DNA from 2 places in the Sphingomonas mangrovi genome. Region 1 is predicted to be linked to the other one. Evidence: predicted binding sites of a transcription regulator. Region 1 holds the regulator's gene; the other holds the start of a gene.
The links. Region 1 encodes LexA, which represses DNA repair genes until DNA is damaged. Its sites were predicted from a motif close to GTTCCNCNCTTGTTCT; they were not measured.
Positions count from the first base shown of each region.

Region 2: ACBY01_RS15415 (ImuA family protein) is a predicted target of LexA. The motif match lies at 8,255-8,270, and genes of this name have one in related genera.

Region 1 covers NZ_JBIUCZ010000028.1:34,946-46,441, forward strand. The annotation lists gene ACBY01_RS13160 (ComEC/Rec2 family competence protein) at 129-2,183, shown strand; gene lexA (transcriptional repressor LexA) at 2,723-3,394, opposite strand; gene ACBY01_RS13170 (molybdopterin molybdotransferase MoeA) at 3,449-4,627, opposite strand; gene moaC (cyclic pyranopterin monophosphate synthase MoaC) at 4,624-5,103, opposite strand; gene trpC (indole-3-glycerol phosphate synthase TrpC) at 5,100-5,879, opposite strand; gene trpD (anthranilate phosphoribosyltransferase) at 5,876-6,871, opposite strand; gene ACBY01_RS13190 (anthranilate synthase component II) at 6,868-7,458, opposite strand; gene ACBY01_RS13195 (hypothetical protein) at 7,548-7,967, shown strand; gene trpE (anthranilate synthase component I) at 8,163-9,674, opposite strand; gene ACBY01_RS13205 (peptidylprolyl isomerase) at 9,674-11,496, opposite strand, start outside.
Region 2 covers NZ_JBIUCZ010000040.1:9,852-21,347, reverse strand. The annotation lists gene leuS (leucine--tRNA ligase) at 1-2,342, opposite strand, end outside; gene ACBY01_RS15445 (DUF3576 domain-containing protein) at 2,359-2,799, opposite strand; gene ACBY01_RS15440 (hypothetical protein) at 3,026-3,733, shown strand; gene ACBY01_RS15435 (thiamine phosphate synthase) at 3,914-4,438, opposite strand; gene ACBY01_RS15430 (YggS family pyridoxal phosphate-dependent enzyme) at 4,461-5,126, shown strand; gene ACBY01_RS15425 (HAD family hydrolase) at 5,126-5,788, shown strand; gene ACBY01_RS15420 (M3 family metallopeptidase) at 6,004-8,142, opposite strand; gene ACBY01_RS15415 (ImuA family protein) at 8,333-9,052, shown strand; gene ACBY01_RS15410 (DUF6504 family protein) at 9,123-10,877, shown strand; gene ACBY01_RS15405 (error-prone DNA polymerase) at 10,874-11,496, shown strand, end outside.

The DNA.
Region 1 (11,496 bases):
TCATGGCCACGTCAGCCGCGCCCGCCCCTAGCACGCCCCTCCCGGGGCTTCAAATCCACTGGCGGGTGCAATTACTGCCGGCGGTGGAGCGCTGGCTGGAGGCGGAGCGCGACCAGTTGGTGCTGTGGATGCCGGTGGCGCTGGGGACGGGCATCGCCGCCTGGTTCGTGCTGCCGAACCCGACGCAGTGGATCGCCTTTTTGTTCGCGGCGCTGGGGACGGCGTTCGCGGGGGCGGCGCTGCCGGCGGCCGGCCGGTTGGGACGCGTGATAATGGCGGCGGGGCTGCTCGCCGCGCTCGGCTGCGCGCTGGTGTGGTGGCGGGCGGAGCGGGTGGCGGCACCGGTACTGGCCCGGCCGGGCGTGTTCGCCTTCACCGCGCGAGTCGTGCGGGTCGAGCCGCTGCCCGCACGCGGCCTCGTCCGGCTGCGGCTGGCGCCGATCGCGGCACCGGCGCTGCCGCCGATGGTGCGGGTCAATCTGGCCGAAGCGGTCGTGCCCGCGGGCGTCGCGCCCGGCGCGGTGCTGCGGCTGCGCGCGCGGCTGGTGCCGCCGCCCCCGCCCGCGGTGCCCGGCGCCTACGACTTCACCCGCACCGCCTGGTTCGCCGGGATCGGCGCGACCGGGCGCGGGTTCGCGCCGGTGACGCTGGTCCGTCCGGCGGCGGCACCCGAGGCCGACCTGCGCAACCGGCTGACCGCGCACATCCAGGCGCGGGTCGCGGGCAGCGCCGGCGGGGTCGCCGCCGCGCTGGTGACCGGCGACCGTGGCGCGATCGGCGAGGCGGCGGACGAGTCGATGCGCCGCGCCGGCCTCGCCCACCTGCTGTCGATCAGCGGGCTGCACGTTACTGCGGTGGTCGGCGCGACGATGCTGCTCCTCCTCCGGCTGCTCGCGCTGGTGCCGGCGCTGGCGTTGCGGGTGCGGCTGCCGCTGGTGGCGGCGGGCGGCGCGGCGCTGGCGGCGATCGGCTATACTTGGTTGTCCGGCGCCGAGGTGCCGACGGTCCGCTCGTGTGTCGCGGCGCTGCTGGTGCTGGCCGCGCTGGCCATGGGGCGGGAGGCGATCACGCTGCGGCTGGTCGCGACCGGTGCCTTTCTGGTGCTGCTGGTGCTGCCCGAGGCGCTGAGCGGACCGAGCTTCCAGCTGAGCTTCGCCGCGGTGACCGCAATCGTCGCGCTGCACGAGCAGCCGGCGGTGCGCCGCTGGTTCCAGGCGCGCGACGAGAGTTGGGGGCTGCGGCTGCTGCGCGGGCTCGGGTCGCTGCTGCTGACGGGGGTCGCGGTGGAAGCGGTGCTGATGCCGATCGGCCTGTTCCACTTCCACAAGGCGGGGTTGTACGGCGCGCTCGCCAACCTCGTCGCGATCCCGCTCACCACCTTCGTCGTCATGCCGGCCGAGGCGCTGGCGCTGCTGCTCGACGTGGCGGGGCTCGGTGCGCCGCTGTGGTGGATCGTCGAGCGGTCGCTGGCGCTGCTGCTGTGGATCGCGGAGATCGCCGCCGCGGCACCCGGGTCGGTCGCGGCGCTGCCGTCGATGCCGACGGGCGCATTCGCGCTGATGGTCGTGGGCGGGCTGTGGCTGGCATTGTGGCGAACACGGCTGCGGCTGCTGGGGCTGGCGCCGTTCCTCGTCGGCGCCGGCTGGGCGGTGGTGACGCCAGCGCCCGACCTGCTCGTTACCGGGGACGGGCGGCATCTCGCGGTGCGGACGCCGGACGGCGGCATGGCGATCCTGCGCGACCGGGCCGGCGACTATGTGCGCGACACGCTGGGGGAGGGCGGCGGCGTCGCCGGCGAACTGCCGCCGCTGGCCGAACAGCGCCATGCGCGCTGTACCGCCGACGTCTGCCTGGCCGACGTCGCCGGGGGAGGGCGCAGCTGGCGCATCCTCGCGACGCGCAGCGGCTATCTCCTTCCCGCCGCCGAGTTGATCGCGGCGTGCCGCAGCGCCGACATCGTGGTGAGCGACCGCCGCCTGCCGCGCGGCTGCACCCCGCGCTGGCTGCGGCTCGACCGGCCGGCGCTGGAGAAGACGGGCGGCCTCGCGATCCGCTTCGATCCGCCCGAAGTCCGCCGCGTCCGCCCGGCGGGCGACCGGCACCCGTGGATGATGCCGACGACGACGCCGAACGTGCGGTGGCAGCAGCGGGCGCGTAAAGAAGGCAATTATCGTCGCCGGTAATTCTCGCGTCGCGGTCGGGCGAACGCTTTTCGTCTGCGGGGAAGCCGCACACTCGCCGGTACACTCGTCATCCCGACGGAAGTCAGGATCCATTGCCGCTACGCCTCTGAGCCACGAGGAACTCGGGGCGCGGTTCCGCTCCGCTCGGCGAACTGGTGCGGCGGCGTCATGCCAAAAAAGTAGTATCCGCCATCGTCTCGCTCAAAGCCTCGAAGGTGGCGTGTATGGATGCTGACCTTCGTCAGCATGACGAAGAAGGTGGGGCAGTCCTGCTGGAGTTCTCCGCCGAACATTGTTTTGCGGGTAATCGCGGCTGTGGTGTGTCTGAACATCCGCCCCTGTTGCACAGCGAGGAACGCCGTACTCACACCGTGGGACGGCTTCATCCAACCCCGATGTGCCGCGCCCCGCCGGCGTAGCGCATCTGGATGCTGACTTCCGTCAGCATGACGAGGTAGGGGGATGCGCCCGCCTGCCGGTCGAACCTTCCGGCAGGATTGCGAAACCCTGCCGACCGCCTCCGAAACCCGCCGCCGACTTCAGTAGCGCCGCAGCAGCCCGGCCAGCTTGCCCTGTACCCGCACCTGATCCGGGCGATAGCGTTGCGGGTCGTAGCTGCGGTTGGCGGGGTCGAGCCGGATCATCGCGCCCTCGCGGCGGAAATATTTGAGCGTCGCCTCATTCTCTTCGATCAGCGCGACGACGATCTCACCGTCGCGGGCGGCGTCGGTGCGGCGGACCAGCGCATAGTCGCCGTCGAGGATGCCGGCTTCGACCATCGAATCTCCGGCGACCTCGAGCGCGTAATGCTCGCCCGAGCCGAGCAGCGCGGCAGGCACCGACAGCATCTGCTGCCCCTCCAGCGCCTCGATCGGCACGCCGGCGGCGATGCGGCCGTGCAGCGGGATTTCGAGGACGTCGTTGGCCGGGGCGGGCGGCGGCGTCGGGGCCGGACGCGGCGCGGTGGCGCGGGCGGGCTTCTTGGTCGTCTCGCCCCGCTCGGGCATGCGCAGCACTTCGAGCGCGCGCGCGCGGTTGGGGAGGCGGCGGATGAACTGGCGTTCCTCCAGCGCGCTGATGAGCCGGTGGACGCCCGACTTGGACTTGAGGTCGAGCGCCTCCTTCATCTCCTCGAACGAGGGGGATACGCCGGTTTCCTTCAACCGATCGTCGATGAAGCAGATCAGCTCGTGCTGCTTGCGCGTGAGCATGCGGTCCTCCGTCGGAACAGACGTGGAACCTTTAGGAAACGCTGACGGGCCTTGTCAACCGATATCGAGGATTTCCACCGAGTCGCCCGCGGCGGCGGCAGGGGCGTGCGGCGGACGCACGATCAGGCACTCCGCGTGCGCCAGCGTGCGCAGCATCGAACTGTCCTGCCGGGGCGCGGGCCAGGCGCGCCCGTCGCGCAGTTCGGCACGCAGGTGATCGGCGCGGCGATCGTTGGCGGGGAGCGCGGCGCCGAGCGGTACCCGCCTCCGGCGCGCCAGTGGATCGGCGGCACCGGCAAGGAAGCGCACCAGCGGCAGCAGGAACAGCGTGGCGGTGACGAAGGCGGAGACCGGGTTACCGGGAAGTCCCAGCACCACCGCATCGCCGAGCCGCCCCGCCATCATCGGCTTGCCCGGCCGCATCGCGATGCGCCAGAAATCGATGCGAGCACCGGCGTCTTCGAGCGCCGGGCGGACGAGGTCGTGGTCGCCCACCGAAGCGCCGCCGGTGGTGACCAGCACGTCGGCACGAACGGCGGCGAAGGCGGCGGCGAGCGCCGCGCGGTCGTCGGGAAGAATGCCGAGGTCGATGCGCTCGACCGGGAGCCGCGCCAGCAGCCCGGCGAGCAGCACGCCGTTGGATTCGGGAAGACCCGCGTCGGGCGGAGAGCCGGGGGGCACGAGCTCGTCCCCGGTCGCGGCGACCGCGACGCGGACCCGGCGTCGTACTGGCACCGCGCCGTGCCCGCCCACTGCCAGCAGCGCGGCGGCCGCAGCCGTGATGGGCGCCCCGGCGGCCACCAGCCGGTCGCCCGCCGAGAAGTCCAGCCCGGCGGCGCGTACGCTGCTGCCGACACCCGATGGGCCTTCGCCGGCGAGCGTCAGCCGCAGGCCGTCGCGCGCGGCTTCCTCCTGCACCAGCACGGTGTCGGTGCAGGAGGGCAGCGCCGCGCCGGTGAAGATGCGGGTCGTCTGGCCCGCGCCGACCTGGCCGGCGAACGGCCGGCCGGCGGCGGACTCGCCGATCACCTCCCACGGGCCGGGCAGGTCGGCGAAGCGGATCGCATAGCCGTCCATCGACGACAGCGCGCGATCGGGCTGGGTGCGCAGCGCCACGATGTCGCGCGCCGCCCAGCGGCCGATCGCGTCGTGCACCGGCACCGTCTCGCCCGCAACCGGGCCGGCGAGCCCCAGCACCCGCGCCTGGGCCTCTTCGAGCGGCAGCAGGCTCACGCGGGGTCTTCGGCGCGCCAGGTGCCGGACTTGCCGCCCGACTTGGCGAGCAGCCGCACGCCCTCGACCGCCATGCCGCGGTCGAGCGCCTTGGCCATATCGTAGACGGTGAGCAGCGCGACCGAGACGGCGGTCAGCGCCTCCATCTCCACGCCGGTCTTGCCTTCGGTGGCGCAGGTCGCGGTGGCGGCGATGCCGTCGCCCTCGATCGCGAGGTCGAGCGCCACGCGGGTGAGGGGAAGCGGGTGGCACAGCGGGATGAGATCGCTGGTGCGCTTGGCCGCCATGATCCCGGCGACGCGCGCGACGGCGAGCACATCGCCCTTTTTCACCAGCCCGTCGCGGATTGCCGCCAACGCCTCGGCCGACATGGCGATGCGACCAGTCGCGGTCGCCTGGCGCGCGGTCACCGCCTTGGCGCCCACGTCCACCATGCGGGCATGCCCCCCGGCATCGAGGTGGGTGAGGCCGCTCATCCGATCAGCGCGCGGGTCGCCGCCTCGACATCGTCCTGCCGCATCAGCGCCTCGCCCACCAGGAAGCAGTGGATGCCGTGCTCGGCCATCGCGTCGAGATCGGCACGGCCGGTGATGCCGCTTTCGGCGACGAAGGTGCAGTCCGCCGGGGCGTGCGACACCAGTTCGTAGGTCCGCTCGAAGCTGACCGAGAAGTCGCGCAGGTCGCGGTTGTTGACGCCGACCAGCCGCGTCTTGAGCTTGAGCGCGCGTTCCAGCTCGGGGAAGTCGTGAACCTCGACCAGCACGTCCAGCCCGCGCTCCAGCGCCGCCGCCTCGATCTCGGCCATCTGCCGATCCTCCAGCGCCGCGACGATCAGCAGGATCGCGTCGGCACCCAGCGCGCGCGCCTCGGCCGCCTGCCACGGATCGATGGTGAAGTCCTTGCGCAGCACCGGCAGCTCGCAGGCGGCACGCGCCGCGACCAGATAGGCGTCGGAGCCCTGGAAATATTCCTCGTCGGTCAGCACCGACAGGCAGGCGGCGCCGCCCGCCTGATAGGCGCGGGCGTGGGCGGGCGGATCGAAGTCGGGGCGGATCAGCCCCTTCGACGGACTCGCCTTCTTGATCTCGGCGATCAGCGCCGGACCCGGACGCGCGTCCAGTGCCGCGCGGAACCCACGGGGCGGCGTCTGCTGGGTGGCGCGGCGGTCGAGTTCCTGCACGCCCGCCAGGCTCTTGCGCGCGGCGACCTCGACCCGCTTTGTGTCGAGGATCTTCGAAAGCATCGTGCTCATGCGTAGGCAATCCATGCGTCGAGGAGGCGCCGGGCGGCACCGGAATCGATGGTGTTGGCGGCGAGCGTGGCGCCCTCGGCTAGGTCGGGCACCTTGTCGGCGATCACCAGCGCGGCGGCGGCGTTGAGCAGCACCGCGTCGCGGTACGCGCCTTCTTCGCCCGCCAGCAGCCGGCGCAACGCCAGCGCGTTGTACGCCGGGTCGCCACCGCGCAGCGAGTCGAGTGGGCTGGCCGGCAGGCCGGCGTCGGCCGGCGTGATGCGATCGGGCAGCGCGACCGAGCCGATGCGCACGACGCGGGTCGGGCCTGCGATCGAGATCTCGTCGAGATCCTCCTCGCCCGAGATGACGGCCGCGGCGGTCGCGCCCAGGCTTTCCAGCGCCTCGGCATAGATCGGCGCATAGTCGGGGCGGGCGATGCCGATCAGCTGGCGCTCGACATGTGCGGGGTTGGCGAGCGGACCCATCAGGTTGAACACCGTGCGGCGGCCGATCTTCTGGCGGATCGGCTGGATGCGCCGCATCGCCGGATGGTGGTTGCCCGCGAACAGAAAGGCGATACCGATGTCCGCGAGCGTCTGTTCGGCGAGCGCCCCGGCGCGGGCCATGTCGAGGCCGAGCGCCTCCAGCGTGTCGGCGGCGCCCGCCTTGCTGGAGGCGGCGCGGTTGCCGTGCTTGGCGACTGGCACGCCGGCGGCGGCGACCACCAGGCTGACCGCGGTCGAGACGTTGAGCGTGTGATGGCCGTCGCCCCCCGTGCCGCAGACGTCGATCGCGCCAGCAGGGGCGTCGATCGGCAGCATCCGATGGCGCAGCGCGCGCGCGGCCTCGGCGATCTCGATGCTGGTCTCGCCGCGTTCGGTGAGGCCGACGAGGAAGGCGATGATCGCCTCTTCCGAGGCTTTGCCGTCCAGGATCGCCGCGAACGCCTCGGCCGCGCTTTCACGCGACAGCGGCGATTCGGTGGAGGGCAGCAATACGGTGGTGGTCATGCCGCCGCCCGTGCCTGCGGGGTCAGGCCCGCGATCGTCAGGAAGTTCGCGAGCATGGCATGGCCGTGCTCGGTGGCGATGCTTTCGGGATGGAACTGCACCCCGTGGATCGGCAGCGTCGCGTGGCGGAAGCCCATGACGCTCGCGTCACCGGCGGTGCAGTTGACCACCAGCGCGTCGGGCGCGTCGGTGACGATCAGCGAATGGTAGCGGGTGGCGGTGAACGGGGAGGGAAGCCCCTTGAACAGCCCGGTGCCGTCGTGCTCGACCGGGCAGGTCTTGCCATGCATCAGTCCGCCGCGCACCACCTTGCCGCCGAAATGCTGGCCGATCGCCTGATGGCCCAGGCACACGCCGAGCAGCGGGCGTCCGGCTTCCGCACAGGCGGCGACCAGATCGAGCGAGATCCCCGCTTCGTTGGGGGTGCAGGGGCCGGGCGAGATCAGGAAGCCCGCCGCATTGCTGGCCAGCGCCTCGGCTGCGGTCAGCGCGTCGTTGCGCACGACCTTCACCGGCGCGCCCAACTCCATCAGATAATGGACGAGGTTCCAGGTGAAGCTGTCGTAATTGTCGATGACGAGGATCATGGCTTTGCCATAGCGCCGCCGCAGTCTGGCGCAACGCTGTCCCGCGCCCGATCGTTGGTGGCACCGTGTTTTGCGTTCAGGAGGTTGGTATGGTTCGTTGGTTTCTCGTCGCGGCGCTCGCCGCATCGCCGGCCGTGGCACAGCCGCAGGCCGAGCAGGCGAGCAACGCGCCACCCCAGCGCACCCGCAGCGTCACCGTCTATGGCGACGAGGCCTGCCCCAAGGCGGAGTCCGAGAACGAGGTCGTGGTCTGCGCGCGCAAGGACGAGAGCGAGCGCTTCCGCATCCCCAAGGAACTGCGGGATCCCCCGTCGCAGGAAGCCGCGGCGCAGAGCTGGGCCAACCGCGCCGAGACGATGATGGAGGTCAACAAGGTCGGACTGCCCAACAGCTGCTCGCCGGTCGGCAGCGGCGGCCAGACCGGCTGCACCCAGCAGATGCTCCGCCAATGGTATCTGGAGCGCAAGGCGCAGAAGGAAGCGGAACAGTATCCCGGCCAGGGGGACTGAGGCTGGGGTAGCGGGGGGCGGCGGCGCTCGCCCCCCTTCTTCGTCATGCTGACGGAGGTCCGCATCCATTCGCGCTACGCGTGCGATCCCAGACGGAGCGGCAATGGATCCTGACTTTCGTCAGGATGACGACGAGTTGGTGGCTTCGGTAAGAGCGGGCGCCCGGCTGCGCAGGAGCCTGGACAGGGACGGCTGCTACTGGCCGAACCCTGCCTCGCCCGCCCGCGCGATCGCTTCGCGGGCCGCTGCCAACAGCGCGCCGGCCTTGGCCTCGCATTCGCGCTGTTCGTAGGCGGCGTCGCTGTCGGCGACGATGCCGGCACCGGCCTGGACGTGCATGGTGCCGTCCTTCACCACCGCGGTGCGCAACACGATGCACGAATCCATCGATCCGTCCGGCGAGAAATAGCCGACGCCTCCGGCATAGGCGCCGCGGGTTTCCTCCTCCAGTTCGGCGATCACCTGGCACGCGCGCACCTTGGGCGCGCCGCTGACGGTGCCGGCAGGGAAGCCCGCGAACAGCGCGTCGAGCGCGTCGCGATCGGGCGCGAGCCGGCCGACGACGTTCGACACGATGTGCATCACGTGGCTGTAGAACTCGATGCCGTAGCTGTCGGTCACCCGCACGCTGCCGGCCTCGGCGACCCGGCCCACATCGTTGCGGCCGAGGTCGAGCAGCATCAGATGCTCGGCGCGCTCCTTGGGGTCGGCGAGCAGGCTCTCGCGATTCTCGGCATCCTGGACGGCCGTGGCACCGCGCGGCCGGGTGCCGGCGATCGGCCGGATCGTCACCTCGCCGTCACGCACGCGCACCAGGATCTCGGGGCTCGACCCGATCAGCGCGAAGCCCGGAAGGTCGAGATGGTACAGGAACGGCGAGGGATTGACGCGCCGCAGCGCGCGATAGAGCTCGAACGGCGGCAGCGCGAACGGCGCGGTGAAACGTTGCGCCAGCACCACCTGGAAGATGTCGCCGGCGCCGATGTACTCCTTGGCGCTCGCCACCATCTCGGCATAGCGGCCGGGGGCGAGGGTCGGAGTGAGCGCGATCTCCTGCGGCACTGCGCGCACCGGCTCCGGCAGCGGCGTGCGCGCGAGCCGCGCGGCGACGTCCTCGATCCGGCCCATCGCCGCCGCGATCGCGCCGTCCGCATCGGCCGCATCGGCCGCGTCGGGCCAGACCGGCGCGACCAGGAACAGCGCGTCGGACAGGCGGTCGAACACCATCAGCAGCGTCGGCCGCACGAACATCATGTCGGGCAGGTCGAGCGGGTTGGCCGCCGGTCGGTCGAGCTTCTCGACCAGGCCGATGGTCTCGTAGCCGAAATAGCCGACCAGGCAGGCGAGCGCGCGCGGCAGCGCCTCCGGCACGTCCATCCGGCACGACGCGACCAGCGATCGCAGCGCGTCGAGCGCCGGCTCGGCGCAGGACGCGAACGCCTCGCGGTCGGTGAGCCACTCCCGGTTGAGCGCGGCGTCGTTGCCGCGGGCACGGAACACCAGGTCGGGAGCCAGCCCGATCAGGCTGTGACGCCCGCGCACCGATCCGCCCTCGACCGATTCGAGCAGGAAGTCGCCGCGACCGGGCTCGATCAGCTTGAGCGCAGCGGCGACCGGCGTTTCGGTATCGGCGACCAGCCGCTGCCACAGCAGCGCAGGCTTGCCTCCGGCCAGCGCCGCCCGCGCCGCGTCGCGTCCCTCGATCATCAGTTGGCTGCGGCGCCGCCCTGGCCCGCCAGCGTGCTGCGGACGCGGGCGACGGCGGCGTCGTTCTTGCTCACGCCGACGTTGCGACGGACGGCCTCCGCGAACTGCTCGGCATATTCGGCACCGACGCCCTGGGCGAGCCCGGCGCGCGCGGACGAGATCGCCCGCTTGTCGCCACTCGCATCGCCCGGCGTGATGCTGTCGAGATAGACCACGAACCAGCCGCCGTTGTTCGGCGCCGCGATCAGCCGCGCCTTCTTGGCCGCCATCGCGAACATCAGCTCGACCGGCGGCGGCACGTTGCCCTGTTGCGCGGCGAGCTGCGCACGCGTCGCCGTGAGCGGCGTCGGCGCCGGCACCTTCAGGCCGGAGGCGGAAACCGCCTGCGCCAGCGGGGTGCCGCCGTTGACCTTGGCGAGGATCGCCGCCGCCGCCTTGCGGGCGGCCTGCTGCGCGCGCTCGGCGACGAACGCCTTCTGCACCTGCTCGCGGATCTGGGCGATCGGACGCGGCGCGGCCGGCACGACCCGCTCGAGGCCGACCACGGCGAAGGTGCCGTCGTCCTCCAGCTGGACGATCTGCGGCGCGTCGCCCTGCTCGGCGGTGAAGCCCGCCTCGATCACCCGCGCGAGCGCCGGATCGGCCGGGCTTCCCGGCTGGTCGGGATCGATCCCCGCCGCGGTGACGGGGGCGGTGGCCTTCGCGTCGAGCTTGGCCTCCTTGGCGACTTCCTCGAAGGTCGCGCCGTCGTTGATCGCGCCGTCGATCCGCTCCTGCGCGTCGTTGATCGCGCTCGTCGCCTTGCTGCGGCTGAGCTCGGCGACCAGTTCGGGGCGCGCCTGTTCGAGCGACTTGGCGGGAGCCTTGGTCACCTTGTCGACGTGCAGCACGTGCCAGCCGAGCGGCGAGCGAACCGGGCCGACGACGCCGCCTTCGGCCGCGGCGAACGCCGCGTCGGCGATCGCCTGGTTCGTCTGCGCGGCGAGGCCGGCCTTGTCGAGGTCAGCGAAGCTGCCCGCTTCGAGGCCGGCGGCCTGCGCGGCGGCATCGATCGCGGTGCCGCCCTTCACGCGCGCGGCGAGCTGGTTGGCGGCGTTCTGGTCGGCGACCACCACCTGGCGAACGCTGCGGCGCTCGCTGGCGGCGAAGCGGCTGCCCGCGGCGCGGTACGCCTGGGCGATCTCGGCGTCGGTCGGCGTCGACTGCGCGGCGAGGCCGGTCGGCGAGACGATCGCGTAGCGGATCACGCGGCGCTCCGGCACGGTGTAGCGCGCGCGGTTCTTGGCGTAATAGGCGGTAAGCTCCGCATCGCTCGGCGGCGTGCCCTGCGGCACCGCGGCGGCGGGAATCAGCACGATCTGCCCGGCGCGCTTCTCCAGCAGCAGCGAGGCATAGGGGAGCGCGAGCTGCTCGGGCAGCTGGCTGGCGCCGACGGTCGGGCTGACCAGCCACTGGGCAAGCATATCGCGGCCGATCGCCTCGCGCAGACCCGCCGGGGTCATGCCGCGCTGGGCGATCGCGCGCTCGAAGGTCGCCTGGTCGAACTTGCCGTCGAAGCCCTGGAACGCCGGGATGCTCGCGATCTGGCCGTCGACCAGCTTGTTGTTGACCGCCATGCCGACCTTGTTGGCGTAGCGTTCGAGCGCGATCGAGGTGATCATGCGCTGGAGGATGTTCTCCACGCCGCCGGCGGCGACCAGCTGCGCCATGTCGACGTTCGGGCTGCGCTGGCGGGCAGACTGCAGCTCCTGCTGGACCTGCTTCGTGAGTTCGGTGTCGCGCACCGCCGAGCCGCCGACCTTGGCGACGACGTCGCTGGTGG
Region 2 (11,496 bases), on a different contig from region 1:
TTGACCTGCACCGCGACGGTGACCTCGTCCTCGACCAGCAGTGCGGCGTCGACCTCGGGCCAGGGCGCGTCGGCGATCAGCCCGTCGCCGCCGTTGGCGGCCCAGGCTTCCTCGGCGATGTGCGGCACCATCGGCGCCACCAGCCGCATCAGCGTGCGGATCGCCTGGGTACGCGAGGCGGAGGGGCCCGCCTTTTCGATCGTGCCGACCAACTCGTAGAGCTTGGCCACCGCCTTGTTGAACGCCAGCGCCTCGACGTCGACGGCGATGCCGGCGATCGTCTGGTGCAGCTTGCGGTCTACGCCCTTGTCGGCGCCCTCGGCATCCGCCTGTTCGGCGAGGCCGTCGAACAGCCGCCACAGCCGCTGGACGAAGCGCCACGAGCCCTCGATGCCCGCCTCGCTCCACGGCAGATCGCGCTCGGGCGGGCTGTCGGACAGCATGAACCACCGCACCGCGTCCGCACCATACTGGTCGACGATCGGCCCCGGATCGACGGTGTTCTTCTTCGACTTGGACATCTTCTCGACGCGGCCGACCGTGATGGCCTCCCCCGTCGCGATCTCCACGCCGCCCTGCACTTCCGCGGGCCCGAGCCAGCGGCCGTCCGAGGACTTGTAGGTTTCGTGCGTCACCATGCCCTGCGTGAACAGGCCGGTGAACGGCTCAGCCACGTCGATCAGCCCGGTGCGCTTGAGCGCGCGTGTCCAGAAGCGCGCGTAGAGCAGGTGCAGGATCGCATGCTCGACGCCGCCGATATACTGCCCGACCGGCAGCCACTGGGCGACGACGTCCTTGTCGAACGGCTTGTCCTCGGGCTGGCTGGCGAAGCGGATGAAGTACCAGGACGAATCCGCGAACGTGTCGAGCGTGTCCGTCTCGCGCCGCGCCGGCTTGCCGCAGCTCGGGCAGTCGACGTGCTTCCAGGTCGGATGGCGATCGAGCGGGTTGCCGGGCACGTCGAAGCTGACGTCCTCGGGCAGCACGACCGGCAGCTGGTCCTGCGGCACGGGGACGGCGCCGCAGTCCTCGCAATGGATGATCGGGATCGGCGTGCCCCAATAGCGCTGACGGCTGACGCCCCAGTCGCGCAGGCGCCAGACGGTGGTGCCTTCGCCCCAGCCGTCGGCCTCGCCTCGCGCGATCACCGCGGCCTTGGCGGCGTCCACGTCCATCCCGTCGAGGAAGTCGGAGTTCACCAGCGGCCCGCCGCCGGTATAGGCCTCGTCGCTGGCGAACAGCGGATCGCGGTGCTCGCCGTCGGCGACGACGCGGCGCACCGGCAGCTGGTATTTACGCGCGAAGTCCAGGTCGCGCTGGTCGTGCGCCGGCACGCCCATCACGGCGCCGGTGCCGTATTCCATCAGCACGAAGTTGGCGATGAACACCGGCATCGGCAGCCCGGTGAACGGGTGCGTCGCGGTGGCGCCGGTGTCGTAGCCGAGCTTTTCCTGCGTCTCGATCTCGGCCGCGGTGGTGCCGCCCTGCTTGCAACGCTCGATGAACGCCTGCGCTTCCGGGTCGCGGGCCGCGGCGGCCTGGGCGATCGGGTGGTCGGCGGCGACCGCCACGAAGCTCGCGCCGAAGATCGTGTCGGGCCGCGTCGAGAACACCTCGACCGGCTGGCCGTCGGACACGGCGAAGCGGATCTTCATGCCGCGGCTCTTGCCGATCCAGTTCTCCTGCATCAGCTTGACCTTGTCGGGCCACTGGTCGAGCGACTGGAGACCGTCGAGCAGCTCGTCGGCGAAGTCGGTGATCTTCAGGAACCACTGGGAGAGCTTGCGCTTCTCGACCAGCGCACCGGAACGCCAGCCGCGGCCGTCGATCACCTGCTCGTTGGCGAGCACGGTCATGTCGACCGGATCCCAGTTGACCGCCGATTCCTTGCGATAGACCAGGCCCGCCGCATAGAAATGCAGGAACAGCGCCTGCTCGTGGCCGTAATAGTCCGGCTCGCAGGTGGCGAGTTCGCGCGTCCAGTCGAGCGCGAAGCCCAGGCGCTTGAGCTGCGCCTTCATCGTCGCGATGTTGTCGCGCGTCCAGCCGCCCGGATGCACGCCCTTTTCCATCGCCGCATTCTCGGCCGGCATGCCGAACGCGTCCCAGCCCATCGGGTGGAGCACTTCGTAGCCGGTCATCCGGCGGAAGCGGGCGAGCACGTCGCCCATCGTGTAGTTGCGGACGTGGCCCATGTGGATGCGCCCCGACGGATAGGGGAACATCTCGAGCACGTAGCTCTTGGGACGCGGGCTATCGTCGCGGGCGGCGAAGGTGCGGCGGTCTTCCCACAGCTTCTGCCACGCCGCGTCCGCCTTCAGGGCGTTGAAACGCGAGGCCATTGGACGGGTGCTTGCCTCAGCCGATCAGCGCGCCGCGGCGCAGGTCGCGCGCACGGGTCAGGATGATGTCTTCCAGCTTCTGGACGGTGGCGGCCTGGACCGGCGCCTCCACCCACTGGCCGTTCTGCTGCACCTGGCGCAGGGCGGCGACGCGCAGCGCGTCGGCGCGCAGATCCTGGTCGAGGATGCTGACGGTCACCTTCATCCGCTCGGTCGGCGTGGCCGGATTGACGTACCAGTCGGTGACGATGACGCCGCCGTTCGAATCGGTCTGCAGCAGCGGCATGAAGCTCAGCGTGTCGAGGCTGGCGCGCCACAGATAGCTGTTCACGCCGATGGTCGTGACCTGCGAGGCGGCGAGGTCGCCCTTCATGCCGCCGCCGCGATGGCCGCAGGCGGTGAGGGTGAGGGCAATCGCGAGCGGACCCAGGATCGCGGTGCGCAACGGGCGGATCATCGGCGTTTCCTTGGAAGAACGGAACATCGCTGCTTCTATAGAGCGTCGCGATACAGTCGCAAGCGGCTGGCGGGACCGGCGTCATACGAGCGGCCGAAGCCTGCCAAGCCGCTGGGCTGTGGGCGATTTACAACAGTGCGGGGGAAAGTCGCGACGGGCGGTGGAACCGCGCAACCGAATCATGCTAGCGCGATTGTCACGCGGGAGGAGAAAAAGGGTGCTGAAGATGCGCGCCATGGCTGGATTGGGGATCGGAGCGCTCGGCGCTGCCGTGGTCCTGATTGCGCCTGCGCTCGGGGCTCCCGAAGCATCGGGTGCGCTGGCGATCCGCCGCGCCCCGCCGATCGGCAGCATCGGCGGCTTCACGCCGTCGTCGGCCGATCCCAAGCTGGCCGCGATTCTCGCCCGCAACGGTGTCGACACCAGCAGCTTCCGCTTTACGCCGTCCGAGGGGCAGCGCGTCGGCAAGCGCGCGGTGACCGTCGCCGTCCGCGCCCGTACCCAGCCGGTCGCCGCGCCCGAGCACGCCGCCGTCGATGCCAACACCGGCCCGACGCTTGCGCCCATCGCCTACAACCTCGGCACCTCGGTGGGTTGGAAGCGCTTCGCCGCAGCCGGCGATCTCGCCAAGCTCGACGTCGCACAGGCCGGCAGCCGCGATCGCCTCGCGACCGGGTTGGGCAAGGGTGCGCGCCGCGCCGGCGCCGCCACGGTCGATCTCGGCAAGGTGGGCGCCGACCAGCCGAACCAGCCCAAGCTGGTGGCGGAACCGTCCAACGGCGCGATTGGCGTCGGCGGGTCCTATTCGCTCAGCCGGCACATCGATGTCACCGCAGGCGTCCGCTACAAGTCCGAGAAGGACCGGCTGATGCGGGTCGAGGACACGCGCCGCGACAACCAGGCGCTCTACGTGGGCACTGCCTTCCGCTTCTGATCGGGCAGGGGCGCGTCCGGGATTCGGCGGCCCCCTCCCACTCCCCCGTTCGTCTCGAGTAGCCGTCGAGCTTGTCGAGATGGCGTATCGAGAGATCGGTCGCGACTCGCGCGATAGAGACGCTGGAAGGGTCCGACCCTCCCGCGAGCCAAGCTGCAGCGGCCTGAAGGTCGCTCCCGCCTAGCGTGCCCAGGCGTCGATCGCCGCCCAGCCGTGGATGCCGAACCGCGCGAGGCCCTCGGCGCGTCGCGCATTCATCCCGCCGAGCGCAATGACCGGCACCGCCGAATCGCGCACCATCAGCCCGAACCGCACCCGCCCGAGCGCCGCGGCACCGGGATGCGAGCGCGTCGCGAACACTGGCGAGGCGAAGACCGCGTCCACCCCGGCGCGCTGCGCGGCGATCAGCTCCCGGCGATGGTGGGCCGGCCGCGTCGCCAGCCCGCGTCCCCCCCTGGTGCGCGGGCCGTGGCGGCCATCGGCGCCGGGCAGCGGCGCCCCTGCGACCAGCAGCACCAGCCGCCGCCTGCGTGCGATCTGCCGAACCTGCGCGAACAGCGCGGCGCGTTCCTTTGCCGACAGCTGATAGTGGCGGAACACCACCCCGGCGCCCCGCGGCAGCCGGTCGAGCGCGGTCCACAGCGCCTCGCCCATCCGGACGTCGGTCATCAGCCAGAGGCGGGGGAGGGGCTGGCGGGGGCGCATCGCGCTTCCTATAGCGCCGGCGATGACCACCGACGATGCCCCCCAGCGGCTGGCCGAGGTGCGCGACCGCATCGCGCGCGCCGAACGCCTCGCCAAGCGCCCCGCCGGCGCCACCACGCTCATCGCGATCTCCAAGACGCACGAAGCGCCCGCGATCGCTCCGCTGATCGCCGCCGGCCAGCGCGCGTTCGGCGAGAATCGCGTGCAGGAGGCGCAGGCGAAATGGCCCGCGCTGCGCGAGGCGACGCCTGATCTCGAACTCCATCTGGTCGGCCAGCTCCAGTCGAACAAGGCCGACGATGCGGTCGCGCTGTTCGACGCGATCCATTCGCTCGACCGGCCGTCGCTGGTCGCCGCGCTCGCCAAGGCGATGGACCGGCACGACCGCCGCCCCGCCTGCTTCGTGCAGGTCGACATCGGCGACGAGCCGCAGAAGGGCGGCGTCGCCGTCGCCGGCCTGCCCGCGCTGCTCGCCGAAGCGCGCGCCGCCGAGCTGCCGGTGGTGGGGCTGATGTGCGTGCCGCCGCTGGAGCTGGAGGCGGCGCCCTGGTTCGCGCTGCTCGCCAAGCTGGCCGAGGACCACGGCCTGCCGGGGCTCAGCATGGGCATGTCGGGCGATTACGAGACCGCGGTGACGCTGGGCGCCACCCATGTGCGCGTCGGCACCGCGCTGTTCGGAGCGCGGTGATGCGGTTCGACGCGATCCTGTTCGACTTCGACGGCGTGCTGCTGGAGAGCGAGTGGGCGGGCAACCGCCAGCTCGCCGACTATCTCACCGCCGCCGGCCATCCGATCGACACCGACGAGGCGATGGCGCGCTTCATGGGCCGCGCGGGCAAGGACTTCCTCGACGAGGTCGAGGCGTTCCTCGGCCGCCCGATCCCGGCCGACTTCCACGAAGCGCGCGCCGCCGAGGATGCGCGGGCAGTGGCGGAGGGCATCGCCGAGGTCGCCGGCGCGGTGGCGTTCGTCCGCGCGCTGCCGCCCGAGCTGCCGCGTGCGATCGCCTCGTCCAGCTCGACCCGCTGGATCACCGCGCATCTCGATCATCTGGGGCTGCGCGACGCATTCGGGGACAAGATCTTCAGCGGGCGCGAGCATGTCGCGCGCGGCAAGCCGGCGCCGGACCTCTACCTCTATGCGGCGAAGGCGCTGGGGGTGCCGATCGAGCGGTGCGTGATCCTGGAGGACTCGCCGGTAGGCGCGACCGGCGCGGTGGCGTCGGGCGCGCACGTCATCGGGCTGTGCGCGGGCCAGCACTGCGGCGTCGGCCACCCCGACGTGTTGCGGGCGATCGGCGTCCAGGACATCGCGGCGGACTATGCCGAGGTTGCGCGGCTGATCGCCTGACGGGCAGGGGCCGACTTCCCGGTCTGCCAGTCCTTCCTGCCAGGAAGACACTGCTTCCAAACAACCCTTGTGCTCCCGCGCAGGCGGGAGCCCAGGGGTACCGGCGCGCTACTTGGCCCTGGGTCCCCGCCTGCGCGGGGACACGGAACCGCTGCGAATCCTGACGTTCGTCAGGATGACAGGGGCGGTGGAGCGGGCCGGAGCCCGCCCCTTCCTTACTTCACCGGGAAGCCGCGGCGCTTGAACAGCGCGTTGACGTCCGGGTCGCGGCCGCGGAACTTGCGGTACGCGTCCTTGCGGTCGGTCTCGTTGCCGGTCGACAGCAGCACCGTGCGGAAGCGGTCGGCGGTCGCCTTGTCCCACACGTTGCCGGTCTCCTCGAACGCCGCCCAGGTGTCGGCGTCCATCGTTTCCGACCACAGATAGCTGTAATAGCCCGCGCTATAGGCGTCGGACGAGAACAGGTGGTTGAACTGCGGCAGGCGGTGCCGCATCACCATCTCCTTGGGCATGCCCAGTTCCGCCAGCGTCTCGCGCTCGAACGCGTCGACGTCGGTGACCGGCGTCTCGCAATCGTGCAGCTTCATGTCGACGATCGCCGACGACAGATACTCGACCGTGTCGAACCCCTGGTTGAAGGTCGAGGATTTCTCGATCTTGTCGACCAGCGCCTGCGGCATCGGTGCGCCGGTCTGATAGTGCTTGGCGTAGCGGTCGAGCACGTCGCGGGTGAGCAGCCAGTTCTCGTTGACCTGGCTGGGATACTCCACGAAGTCGCGCGGCGTGCCGGCGAGGCCGGGGTATCGCACGTCCTGCAGGAAGCTGTGGATGGCGTGGCCGAACTCGTGGAACAGCGTGCTCGCATCGTCCAGGCTGATGAGCGTCGGTTGGCCGGGCGCACCCTTCACGAAATTGTTGTTGTTCGACGCCAGCACGTTGCGGTGGCCGCCCAGCTCCTGCTGGCGGCGATAGGCCGTCGCCCAGGCACCAGAGCGCTTGCCCGAGCGGGCATAGGCGTCGAAGTAGAACACGCCGACGTTGTGACCGTCGCGCTTGTCGGTGACGACGAAGGTGCGCACCGCCGGGTCGAACACCGGGATCTGCCCCGTGTTCTCCTTGAAATCGAGGTCGTAGAGCCGGCCCGCCGAATAGAGCGCGCCCTGGAGGATGTTGTCGAGCTGTAGGTAGGGCTTCACCTCGCTCTCATCGAGGTCGTACTTCGCCTTGCGCACCTTCTCGGCGTAGAAGCGATAGTCCCACGGCTCGATGGTGAGCTTGGCGCCGCTCTGGTTGGCGAGCGCCTGCATGTCGGCGACCTCCTGATGGACGCGCGCGACCGCGGCGGGCCACACGCGCATCATCAGCGCCATGGCGTTTTCGGGCGTCTCCGCCATCGTGTCGTCCATGCGGTACCAGGCATGGTTCTGGAAGCCGAGCAGCGTGGCGCGCTGCTGGCGCAGCTTCAGGATCTCGGCGATGGTCGCGTTGGTGTCGTTGGCGCCGCCGTTGTCGCCGCGATTGACGAAGGCGCGCCATACCTTTTCGCGCAAACCCCGGTCGGTGGCGTAGGTGAGCACCGGCGCGACCGAGGAGCGGGTGTTGACGATCGCCCACTTGCCCGGGAGCTGGCGCTCGTCCGCGGCGGCCTTGAGCGAGGCGACGAAGCTGTCGGGAAGCCCGGCGAGCTGCTTGGCATCCTCGACGACGATCCAGGTCTCCTCGTCTGCCAGCACCTTTTCGCTGAACGCATTGTAGGCGACCGACAGCGCCTGGTTGAGCTGCGACACCTGCGCCCGCTGCGCATCGGTGAGCAGCGCGCCGCGGCGCACGAAGCTGCGGTAGGTGCGCTCGAGCAGGCGCAGCTGCTGGGGATCGAGCTTCTGCTTGGCGCGGCCGTCATAGGCCGCCTTCACCCGCGCGAAGAGCTTGGGGTCGAGGTAGAGCTCGTCGTAGAAGGCAGAGAGTTTGGGGCTCCACTCGCGGTCGATCGCCTGCACTTCCTTGTTGGCGAGGTTGCTCGAATAGACGCCCCACATCGCCTCGACTCGGTCCATCGTGTCGCCGGCCAGCTCCATCGGCTCGATCACGGTCTGGAAGGTGGCAGGCCGCTTGTCGTCGCGGATCTTCACGATATCGCGGCGCAGCTCGGCCATCGCCACCGGGAAGGCGGCGGGGAACATCGCCGGCGTCACCTTGTCCCACGGCGGCACCCCGCCATAGGGGCCGGTCCAGGGGCTGAGCAGCGGCGTGGCGGCGGGGGCGGCCGGCGGGGTGGTCTGCGACATGGCGGCTCCGGCGGGCGAAAGGGCGAGGATCGTGGTCGCGGCCAGGAAGGCGCGCAGGCGTGCGGTCATTACGGGCTCCGGTAAGGGGACTGGGGCGAGCCTAAGCATCGGGAAGCGAATGACAACCCGTGGCGCCGGACCGTGGCGGCGTGCGATCGGCAGCTTGACTCCGGATACCAAGAGAACAGAATAGGAACATATCGAGTCCTTCCGAGTCGTAGCCCTTGTGACCTCTTCTCAAGCCCCCGTCCTGGCCGAGCTGCGCGAGCAGCTGCGTGCGATCGAATGCGGCCGTTATCGCCGGCGCGAGGTGCTGCCGTTCGGCGTGCCGTCGCTCGACGCGGCGCTCGCCGGCGGCGGGCTCGCGCTCGACGCGCTGCACGAAGTGGCGGGCGCCGGGCCCGACATGGCCGACGATTGCGCGGCGACGCTGTTCCTGGCGGGAATCGCCGCGCGCGCCTGGGGCCCGGTGCTGTGGGTGGTGCGGCGCCGCGACCTGTTCGCGCCGGGGCTCGCCCAGGTCGGGCTGGGGCCGCACCGCGTGCTCTATGCCGAGGCGGCGGACGATGCCGAGCTGCTCCAGCTGATGGAGGAGGGGCTGCGCCACCGCGGGTTGGGCGCGGTGATCGGCGAGGCCAAGCGCGTGCCGATGACCGCCACCCGCCGGCTGCAGCTGGCGGCGGAGGGCGGGCGCACCATCGCGCTGCTGCTGCGCCGCCACGGGCGGGCGGGGGCGGACCCGCTGGCGGTGCCCTCGGCCGCGGTGACGCGCTGGCGGGTAGCGGCCGCGCCTTCGACGCCGCTGCCGGTGGCCGGGGTCGGCCGTGCCCGCTGGAAGCTTTCGCTCGCCCGCCAGAAGGGCGGCGAGCCCCACGACTGGACCGTGGAGGCATGCGATGAAACGGGTCGCTGCGCTCTTCCTGCCCGACTGGCCGATCGACCGGCTGCGGCAGGGGGAGCGAACCGCCGCGCCGCCTGAAGCGCGCGCCGCCGGCGCGTTCGACGCGCTGGGCCGCGCCGCCGAGGGCGAGCGTGCCAACGCCTGCTCGGTGCCGCGCGAGGGCGGCTGGCGCCCCGGCGCGCGCTGGGCGCGAGCGGATCGAGCGGCGGTCGCCGAGGCGATTGCTGGCATGCCAGCGCATCAGCGTCCGCCAGTGCGCGAACTCGGCCGCAGGAGCGAACCTGCCGAACACCCGTTCAAGCGGCTGCCGCTCCCGCCGGGAGCGCCGAACCGGGAAAGCGGGCGGACGCCGGATCTTCCTGTCCGCAGCGCTTTGCCGGTGCATTCGGAACCGCGTGTCACCAGCCATCGTGTCGGCAGCCAGGTGCTGATCGCCGCCGCCTGTCCTGCCGCGAAAGCGCTGGGCATTCGCCAGGGAATGGCGCTGACCCAGGCGCGTGCGCAGGTCCCGGGACTGGTCGCGATGCCGGCAGATGCGGTGGGTGATCGCGTGGCGCTTGAGCAACTGGCACTGTTTGCCGCGCGGCGTTGGTCGCCGCTGGTCATGGTGGCGGGTGAGGACATGCTGTTCGTCGATATGACGGGCGTGGCCCATCTGTTCGGTGGCGAAGCGAGGATGGCTCGCCGAATGGTGCGGTTGCTCGCGAACCGCGGCTATGCCGCGCAGGTGGCGATTGCCGATACCGCCGGCGCTGCCTGGGCGCTCGCGCGCGAGCCGCACACCATGCCGCCCCGCGCGACAGGCGTTCGGCTATGTCCCCCGGCCATGCATCGCGACGCGATCGCACCGCTACCGGTCGCGGCCTTGCGCATTGACGCGCGGGCGATCGAACTGATGCAGCGACTGGGTATCTACCGGATCGGAGATCTGCTGGCGATGCCGCGTGCGCCGCTGGTGCGCCGCTTCGGCGCGGAACTGGCGCTGAGGCTCGATCAGGCGGTGGGGGACGCGCCCGAACCCTTCGATCCGGTGATCCCGCACGATCCGATCGCAGTCGGGCAGCGCTTCGCCGAGCCGATCGCGACAGCCGAAGCCATCGTGCACTGGTTGGAAAGGCTGGTGCCGCATCTGACCGGCGCATTGGAAGCAGCGGGAAAGGGCGCCCGGCTGGTGGAACTGGTTGCCGAACGGATCGACGGCGTTCCGCAGCGTATCCGCATCGGGCTGGCGCGGCCGAGCCGCGACCCGGCGCACCTGTTGCGGCTGATCGCGCGGCGTATCGAGACGATCGCGCCCGGCTACGGTATCGACGCGCTCGTGCTGCACGTGCGTCGTGCCGAGCCGCTGGCGGCCACGCCGGTCGACGCTCGGCTCGATGCCGAAGCGGTGCCCGACCTCGCACCCTTGATCGATGCCATTGCTAATCGCATCGGCGGCGGTCGGCTGTGGCGCGCGCACGGAGTCGAGAGCGATGTGCCCGAACGTTCAGTGTCCTGTGCCGAGCCGCTTGCCGATCCAGGAGAGACTGCATCGATCCTGCGCGAGGACGACGTGCGCCGGCTCGACCAGAGTCGAGCGTGCCTGCCCTGGCACCCGCGCTGGCCGCGCCCGGTGCGGATGCTGCGCCGGCCGGAGCGGCTCGACCATGTCATCGCCGAACTGCCCGACAAGCCGCCCGCGCGCTTTACCTGGCGTGGCACCCGCTATCAGGTGGCGTGCGGCGACGGACCCGAGCGGATCCACGGCGAATGGTGGCGCAACGGCTGCGAGGCCGAGGCGGTGCGCGACTATTTCCGGGTAGAGGCGGACAATGGCCAGCGGTTCTGGCTGTTCCGTCGCGGTGATGGCGAGCGCGGCGTCACCGGCGATCTCAGCTGGTTTCTGCAGGGCGTGTTCGGGTGACCTATTCCGAGCTTCAGGTCACCACCCATTTCTCCTTTTTGAGGGGCGCCTCGGCACCGGGGCAACTGTTCGCGACCGCCGCGCTGATGGGGATGCCGGCGCTCGGCATCACCGATCGCAACTCGATGGGTGGCATCGTCCGATCGCTGGTCGCCGCCGAAGAGGTCAGCGCGCAGCACGCGCCGATCCGGCTGGTGACCGGCTGCCGGTTGGACCTGGTGTCCGGCGCGTCGCTGCTGGTGTGGCCCGAGGATCTGGCCGGATGGAGCCGGCTCACCCGGCTGCTCACCCGCGGCAAGCTGCGCGCCGATGCGCAGCATGGTGAGAAGGGGCAGTGCTTCCTGCATTGGGAGGATGTCGCGGCACACTCCCAGGGCCTGGTAGCGGCACTGGTGCCGGGGCTCGCCGACTTCGGCGATCCTGCGGCATTTCGCTGGATGGCCGACATCTTCGGCGGTGAGGGCCATGTCGCGCTGACGCACCACCGCCGACCGGACGACGCCTTGCGCCTTCATAGGCTGGCCGAGGCAGCGGGGCGCTACGGCCTTGTCCCGATCGCCACCGGTGACGTGCTCTATCATGCACCCGATCGGCGGATGCTGCAGGACGTGATGACCGC